Regions from separate parts of the Staphylococcus sp. acrmy genome, predicted to be linked through region 2. Evidence: riboswitches for the same ligand, from Rfam matches in the RefSeq annotation. Region 2 holds a riboswitch; each other region holds the start of a gene.
The links. A riboswitch is a leader RNA that binds a small molecule or an ion and turns the genes downstream of it on or off. The one in region 2 is predicted to bind S-adenosylmethionine.

Region 1 (2,207 bases), on a different contig from region 2:
TTATGTTTGAATGAAATAATAACAAATGTTTCAGATTTAGTGCCGTCTACTTCAGGGTCAGCTTTGAAATATGGTGCTGAAACGATAGTGAAGTTAGCTTTAATATTTTGAGCTTCTTCTTTAGATTCAGGGCGGATGAACATATTTTGTGCGAACAAGTTATGCCATGCAAGTTCATTGATCACTGTTAATTTTAATTGTGTATCTTTATCACTACCAGCGTAGCCGTTAAATACATAAAGTTCATCTTTTTGATCGAGGTAAGTTAAAACTTTATTGTAAAGTTTTAAGAATGTTTCTTCATCGATGGGTTGGTTAATATCGCCCCAAGCAATATTGTCTTTGTAAGAAGGTTCAGTTACGATGAATTTATCTTTTGGAGAACGTCCTGTGTATTTACCAGTGCTTGCGTTAACAGCACCTAGTTCTGTTAATTCGCCTTCGTTGTTGTTTAAAATCTTGTAATAAAGTTGAGTAGTAGAAAGTTGAAATAATGAACTTTCTTTTTCTAATAAGTGTTTAATTTTAGGTGTTTCGCTATATGTATCTACTGACATACCTTTCCCTCCAACATCAAATTATAAATATTTCGTGTAAGCCTTTACATTAAAGTAGTATAACACAATACAACGATTATTCCACATGGAAAAGACAAAAAATCATTAAAAAACAAAATTGACATTGATAAGTGAATTCGGTAGTATAGTTCTTAGCGGATTCTCTTATCCTGAGTGGTGGAGGGACATGGACCCAATGAAACCCAGCAACCTCTTTTTTATTAAAGAAAGGTGCCAAACCGTTTGCAGACAAATATGGTCTGAACGATAAGAGCGAATGGACGTATCTGAGCCTTCTCTCTATCTTATTAGTGAAGAAGGCTTTTTTATTTTTTTAGCTCATAATTTTAAAGAGAATTTTCGTAAATACAAGAAAAAAGGAGCCAATCATGACTTATAATAAACGTTTATTTACTTCAGAATCAGTTACAGAAGGCCACCCGGACAAAATTGCTGACCAAGTCTCTGATGCTATTTTAGATGAAATCTTAAAGGATGACCCAAATGCCCGTGTTGCGTGTGAAACTACAGTAACTACTGGCATGGCTTTAATTTCAGGGGAAATTTCAACTTCTACATATGTGGATATTCCTAAAGTTGTACGCGAAACGATTAAAAATATTGGTTATACACGTGCTAAATATGGCTACGATTATCAAACAATGGCTGTATTAACAGCTATTGATGAACAATCTCCTGACATCGCTCAAGGAGTAGACAAAGCATACGAATATAGAAATGATATTTCAGAAGAAGAAATTGAAGCGACTGGTGCAGGAGACCAAGGTTTAATGTTTGGTTATGCGACTAACGAAACAGAAACATATATGCCTCTACCAATATTCTTATCACATCAACTTGCGAAACGTTTATCAGATGTACGTAAAGATGGCATTTTAAAATATTTACGTCCAGATGGTAAAGTTCAAGTAACAGTTGAATATGATGACAATGATAAACCTAAACGTATCGACACAATCGTCGTATCTTCACAACATGCGGATGATATTGAATTAGAACAAATTCAAAGCGATATTAAAGAACATGTCATTTATCCTACAGTTCCAGAAGGACTTATTGATGAAGATACTAAATTCTTTATTAATCCAACAGGCCGATTTGTAATTGGTGGACCTCAAGGTGACGCTGGTTTAACTGGGCGTAAAATCATTGTAGATACATATGGTGGTTATGCACGTCATGGCGGTGGTTGTTTCAGTGGTAAAGATCCAACAAAAGTTGACCGCTCAGCAGCATATGCAGCACGCTATGTCGCGAAGAATATCGTAGCAACCGGATTAGCTGATCAATGTGAAGTACAATTAGCCTACGCGATTGGTGTAGCTGAACCCGTTTCAATAGCGATTGATACATTTAACACTGGTAAAGTGACAGAAGCACAACTCGTAGAAGCAGTGAGAACAAACTTTGATTTACGTCCAGCAGGCATTATCAAAATGTTAGATTTAAAACACCCAATCTACAAACAAACTGCAGCTTATGGTCATTTCGGTCGTACCGATGTGTTATTACCATGGGAGAAATTAGATAAAGTCAATGTACTGAAAGATGCAGTACAAGCTTAATTAATGCTTTAAGCAATTTGATATGCTAATTGTCGAAATTATAGATATTTTCTATTATAATGAA
Region 2 (2,207 bases):
CAATATAAAGAAATGATTGGTGAATAATTTACTTAAACTCCTTGATTATATATCTGGGAGTTTTTTATTTCTGGAAAATTAGGTTTTGTATTAAACCTTTAAATATAAAATTGTACTTATAGCTATACATAAATAGCTTAATTTTTGTTTTATCTTATATTTTATGGCGTGTTGTTCTAACTAATAATGTCTTAGCTTTATATTTTTACTCATTTTCAAAAGTATTGAATTATAATAAATGTTTAGCTTTTTGAGTTTCTGTGAAGAAGTAAATGATTGTTTATTATCGACTTAGAAGGTGGATGAACATGGCAATTTTAAATAAGGTTATTATTGTTGAAGGTAAATCTGATAAGAAGAGAGTACAACAAGTCGTTGCTGAACCTGTGAATATCATTTGCACACATGGTACAATGAGTATCGATAAATTAGACGATATGATTGAAACTTTATATGATAAGCAAGTGTATGTGTTAGCAGATTCGGATAATGAAGGCGAGAAGATTAGAAAATGGTTTAAACGTTATCTTAGTGAAAGTGAACACATCTACGTGGATAAAACGTATTGTGAAGTAGCACGATGCCCTAAGAACTATCTTGCTCACGTATTAAGTAAACATGGCTTTACAGTTCGTAAAGAAAAAAGTCTAATTCCTAATTTAAGAACTGAAAGGTTAGTAATTATGCATGAATAATTCTATAGAAATTGAAGATATTAGTGAACATTATAATAAAGATAAACATTTAATTTTTGGTTACACACCAATGTGTGGAACATGTAAAATTTCAGAACGGATGTTAGATATAGCGAATGAAATTTTACAGTTACCAATTAAGAAGATAGATTTAAATTATCATCCAGAATTTAGTGAAAAAAATAAAATTATGTCTGTGCCTGTACTCATAGTCATGAACAAAGATCAGGAAACCGATAGAATTTATGCTTTTCAATCGGTTCCTTATTTGTTAGAAAATTTAAAATAGTTGTTGACGAAACTAGAGTGCAATGGTAGGATATAAATTAATTAAATAGTGCGAAAACTCTTATCAAGAGAGGTGGAGGGATGTGCCCTATGAAGCCCGGCAACCGTCTTATTATAGAAATGGTGCCAATTCACATAAAGTGCCACACTTTAGAAGATGAGAGAAAGATGATTCAATGCTTTCTCCACCGACTAAAGTGGGGAAAGCATTTTTTAATTACATAAAGGTTTAAGGAGGCATTTAACGTGATTGAGTTGAATCAAGTTGTTAAACGTTATCACACAAAGAATAAAGATGTACTCGCTGTTGATCACGTTGATTTAAAAATAGAAACTGGCACAATTTTCGGAGTTATTGGATTCTCTGGTGCTGGTAAAAGTACGTTAGTGCGTATGTTCAATCATTTAGAAGAACCTACGTCAGGCGATATCATTATTGATGGTGACAATATAAATAAATTGTCTAAATCAGACTTACGACAAAAACGTCAAAAAGTAAGCATGATTTTCCAACATTTTAATTTATTATGGTCGCGTACCGTCTTACGTAATATTATGTTCCCACTTGAAATTGCTGGCTTTTCAAAAGATAAAGCTAAAAAGAGAGCGTTAGAACTCGTAGAATTAGTTGGCTTGAAAGGTAGAGAAAGTGCTTACCCTTCAGAATTATCTGGTGGTCAAAAACAAAGAGTAGGTATCGCTCGAGCATTAGCCAATGAACCAGACGTATTATTGTGTGATGAAGCCACAAGTGCGCTAGACCCACAAACGACTGATGAAATATTAGATTTATTATTGAAAATTAAAGAACGCGAGAATTTAACGATTGTTATCATTACCCACGAAATGCATGTAATCAGACGTGTGTGTGATGAAGTAGCAGTAATGGAAAATGGTCGCGTGATTGAACAAGGCAATGTCACTCAAGTATTTGAAAATCCACAACACGAAGTGACAAGACGCTTTGTAAAAGAAGACTTAGATGATGATTTTGAAGAATCAATTAAACATTTAGAGCCTTTAGATCCAGACGCTTACATCGTAAGACTTAACTTCAATGGTGAAAATACTACAGAACCAGTTATTTCTTACATAACTAAAACACATAATATTGATTTTAATATTCTTGAAGCAAATATTAAAAATACGCGTGGTAGTTCATTAGGATTCTTAGTTATCCACGTCCCACATATTGCGGAAAAAGATTTTGAAAATTTCAAAAAC
Region 3 (2,207 bases), on a different contig from region 2:
ATCTTATTACTATGTTTACTAGTCTATGCTGGAGCAGCGCAATTTATCATCTGCGCACTTGTCATAGCAGGTACACCGACTTCGGCCATAGTATTAACCACTTTTATCGTCAATTCACGTTTTTTCCTATTATCAATGACATTAGCGCCAAGTTATAGAAATTATAGCGTTTGGAACCGTATAGGCTTATCGTCAATCTTAACCGATGAAACATTTGGCGTAGCGGTTACACCTCATTTAAAAGGGGAGAAGATAAACGATCGTTGGTTACACGGTTTAAACTTAACTGCTTACGTATTTTGGGCGCTTGCAAGTGTGGCCGGCGCAGTATTCGGTAAATATATCTCTAATCCAGAGATGTTGGGACTTGATTTCGCTATTACGGCGATGTTCATCTTTCTAGCAATGGCACAATTTGAGTCGATTACACGTTCAAAACTCAAAGTGTATCTTGTATTAATTGCGAGTGTCATCGTGATGATGTTAATTCTAAGTTGGTTTATACCTTCATACGGCGCGATTCTTATCGCATCAATCTTTGCAGCAACATTAGGGGTGGTGATGGATAAATGACGACATCTTGGCATACGTTAATATTAATCGTTTTATGTGGGCTCGTAACGCTAATCGTCCGCGTTATCCCGTTTCTTATGATTTCACGTATTCAACTTTCAGAAACGGTAATTAAGTGGTTATCATTTATACCCATTACCTTATTCACGGCACTTATCTTAGATGGCATCATCGTCCAACAAGACGGCGTACAAGGTTACACACTCAATATTCCGTTTATCATTGCAACGATTCCGACCATTTTCATTGCACTCATTACACGTAGCCTGACGATTACCATACTAATAGGTATCGCATTCATTGCTGGTTTACGTTTTTTCTTTTAAAAGGCAGAATCCTACAGCTAGCTATTGAAGTTACAAATGTAATTAGATAAAATAAATTTAAACAAAACAGTTACAAAGTGTAAAAACTAAACAATATAAACTTATTGAGAGAAGTGGAGGGACGCGGCCCTATGAAACTTCAGCAACCGGCATTCATGTACGGTGCTACAACCAACGAGATACTCGAATGATAAGTAATAAGCACATCGCTTCATACTTCTAAAGAGTATGGAGTGATTTTTTTATCCAGAGGAGGAAAGCGTATGACACATTATACGGTAGACACATTAAACTTAGGACGATTTAGAACAGAATCAGGTGAAATGATTGAGAATCTACAATTACGCTACGAACATGTAGGATACTCAGGTCAACCACTTGTAGTCGTTTGTCATGCGCTAACCGGCAATCATTTAACGTATGGTACTGATGAACATCCTGGTTGGTGGCGTGAAATTATCGACGGTGGCTATATGCCTATCTACGATTATCAGTTCCTTACATTTAACGTTATCGGTAGCCCATTCGGCTCAAGCTCTCCCGTAACGGATACACATTTTCCGAAACAATTAACACTAAGAGATATTGCTAAAGCGATTGAAAAGGGCATTCAAGAACTCGGCTTCGAAAGAATTAACATCTTAATCGGCGGAAGTCTAGGTGGCATGCAGGTGATGGAATTACTCTATAATAACCAGTTCCAAGTTGATAAAGCGGTTATCTTAGCAGCCACTGATAAAACGTCCTCCTATAGCCGAGCATTTAATGAAATTGCGCGTGAAGCCATTCATCTTGGAGGTAAAGAAGGACTAAGTATTGCACGTCAATTAGGCTTCCTAACGTACCGGTCGTCTAAAAGTTATGATCAACGCTTCTCTCCAGACGAGGTCGTTAGTTATCAACGCTACCAAGGTAATAAGTTTAAAGAAACGTATGATTTATCCTGTTACTTAACAATGTTGAATGTCTTAGATAGCCACAATATCGACCGTGGCCGTGTAGACGTAGATGAGGTCTTTCAATCTTTAGATACTAAAGTACTTACGATGGGCTTTACAGATGATTTATTGTATCCAGATGACCAAGTGAGAGCAGTAGGGGAGCGGTTTAAATATCATCGTCATTTCTTTGTGCCAGACAATGTAGGACATGACGGTTTCTTATTAAACTTTAATGATTGGGCACCGAACTTATATCATTTTCTAAAAGTAACGAATTTCAAACGAAAATAATGGAAGCGGATTACCGCAATAGTGCCACTAAACCAACGACTAATGAGTGTGCTAAGTACTATTTCTATACATTTGT
Region 4 (2,207 bases), on a different contig from region 2:
ATGGATAAATTTATCAACTTGCTTTTTAATCGCTTCTGTTACGCGTTTTGGTGCATGGCCTACATTCTGTGAGCTTGCACTTGATAACAAGTCAATATACTCTTTTCCATCTACATCAACCAACGTTGCCCCATAGCCGTGATCAATCGCTAATGGATAGTATTTAATTCTTCCTGACGCTGCAAAATATTTCCCATCTTCATTTATAAGTTGCTCTGACTTTGTCATTCGTATCCATCCTCCCAAGAGAGACACCTGGATATGTAGTTGAATAGGATGATGGCCAAGTATAGTGGCCATTTATCCAGGTTTCTCTCGGCTTTCGCCCAAAACATTGTTAAGTAATATTTATCAATATACTAATAATTGTCAGATTTGTAAATATTTTCAGAAAAATTAAAAAATATAAATTCTCAAACAAAATAAATAAAGGTAAGGTTGAAACCTTTGAACAAGATTTCTCCCTTACCCTTCTCTATTTATTATTTACTTTCGTACGGGATTACATCATCCCCGTATTCTTTCTTAATGTAATCTTTAATTTCTTTTGATTGCATTACTTTTAATAGTTCTTGGAATTTTTTATCGTTTTTATGTCCTTCTTGAACTGCAAGAATATTGGCGAATGGTGATGATTTACCTTCCATAACAATCGCATCTCTTGAAGGTTTTAAGCCGTTATCGATAGCATAGTTAGAGTTCATAATAACCGCAGCGCCTTCTCCATTTTTATATGTTTTAGGTAAGAATTCAGCACCTTGTTGATGATTAAATTTTAAATTCTTTTTATTTTCCACAACGTCTTCAAATTTGGCATCTTCTATTTTTACACCTTTTTTCAATTTAACTAAACTTTCATTAACAAAGAATGACAAGAAACGTCCTTCTTCAGCTGGGTTATTAGAGACGTATATCGTTGAGCCCTCCGGAATATCTTTAAGGTGTTTATATTTTTTACTATACACGCCCATTGGGGTTGTAAATACTTTACCAAGTTCTTCTATTTTATATCCATGACTCTTCTTCTCTGCTTTCAAATAAGGTACATGTTGGAAGAAGTTCGCATCGACATCGCCTTTATCTAACAATTTATTAGGCACTTTATAGTCATTTACTTCTTTTACTTCTAAGTCATAGCCTTTCTTTTTCAATTGTGCTTTTGCTTTCTTCAGTACATCTCCGTGTGGTGCAGGAGATGCAGCTACTGTAATCTTCTTATTCTCTTCCTTATCTTTGCCACATGCTGATAATACTAAGATCAAGACTAAAACACTTATAATACTTATCCACTTTTTCATATGTATCGACACCTTTATTTATATTTTCCAATAAAATGAGCACTCTTAAATGATTAGAAGACACAAAAAAATACTTTCTATCTATTTAAGAGAAAGCATCGATACACTCTCTCTTATCTCTTAAAGTATTGTCTACTTTATGTGAATTAGCACCATTTCGTTAAACGACGGTTGCTGGGCTTCATAGGGCACATCCCTCCACCACTCTCGATAAGAGTTAACACGTTTTATTGAATTGATATTATCTTAGCATTCGCTCTATAACCGGTCAATATATTTTTTAAATATTCCGAAAAGTTAACACGTGTTATTCTTTGGCACCAAGGGAATAGTAATATAATCAAGATTAAAGGAGGCTAACAATGTTACGTTACGGCTATCACCTATTAAGCGCCTTAATAATAAGTATAGTCTTGCTTATTACCATGGCCATTATGGATGTCTTTGCACAATCCACGCATCTTACTTTATTACTTATCAACATTGACTTCTTAGCTGACCCAAGTAAAGTACCATTAGTAGTAGAATTACTGATTCATGTATTGATAGGTTTTATTATATATATTGTTTTCTTGTTTATTTATCATATATCTAAGCCACTTTATAACTTAAGTTATGTGTTACTTATGTTGATATTCATCGTACTCTATCCACTCTTAATTATGTTAGCACGACGTGAGATATTCCAATTCAGTTGGCTTGAGTATGGTTTATGGATGGTTGCGCACATTATCTTCATTTGTTTAATGGCATGGGCTATACCCTACTTTTCAAAAAAGAAATACTAAATTCACAGAAATTATAAACTTTAAATAACCTTTAATATTGTTAAGCTAAATTTACAAAAGGTGAGTTCTTTAAGCTAGGTTAAAGTTTCGATATCGTTCGTTTTAAAGCCCTATTTAATTC

Region 1: linked by a shared signal. The riboswitch ahead of metK (methionine adenosyltransferase) and the one ahead of FH144_RS06460 (methionine ABC transporter ATP-binding protein) in region 2 are both predicted to bind S-adenosylmethionine.
Region 3: linked by a shared signal. The riboswitch ahead of metX (homoserine O-acetyltransferase MetX) and the one ahead of FH144_RS06460 (methionine ABC transporter ATP-binding protein) in region 2 are both predicted to bind S-adenosylmethionine.
Region 4: linked by a shared signal. The riboswitch ahead of FH144_RS00390 (MetQ/NlpA family ABC transporter substrate-binding protein) and the one ahead of FH144_RS06460 (methionine ABC transporter ATP-binding protein) in region 2 are both predicted to bind S-adenosylmethionine.

What each region holds. Positions count from the first base shown of each region.
Region 1 covers NZ_JALCVE010000006.1:64,485-66,691, reverse strand. Annotated here, with positions in the region: gene pckA (phosphoenolpyruvate carboxykinase (ATP)) at 1-557, opposite strand, end outside; SAM riboswitch class I at 720-831, shown strand; gene metK (methionine adenosyltransferase) at 947-2,143, shown strand.
Region 2 covers NZ_JALCVE010000005.1:42,722-44,928, reverse strand. Annotated here, with positions in the region: gene gcvH (glycine cleavage system protein GcvH) at 1-27, shown strand, start outside; gene FH144_RS06470 (toprim domain-containing protein) at 309-695, shown strand; gene FH144_RS06465 (thioredoxin family protein) at 688-984, shown strand; SAM riboswitch class I at 1,042-1,147, shown strand; gene FH144_RS06460 (methionine ABC transporter ATP-binding protein) at 1,230-2,207, shown strand, end outside.
Region 3 covers NZ_JALCVE010000007.1:17,111-19,317, reverse strand. Annotated here, with positions in the region: gene FH144_RS08395 (AzlC family ABC transporter permease) at 1-573, shown strand, start outside; gene FH144_RS08390 (AzlD domain-containing protein) at 570-899, shown strand; SAM riboswitch class I at 998-1,096, shown strand; gene metX (homoserine O-acetyltransferase MetX) at 1,163-2,131, shown strand.
Region 4 covers NZ_JALCVE010000001.1:81,574-83,780, forward strand. Annotated here, with positions in the region: gene FH144_RS00385 (aspartate aminotransferase family protein) at 1-228, opposite strand, end outside; gene FH144_RS00390 (MetQ/NlpA family ABC transporter substrate-binding protein) at 483-1,298, opposite strand; SAM riboswitch class I at 1,409-1,515, opposite strand; gene FH144_RS00395 (DUF898 domain-containing protein) at 1,661-2,086, shown strand.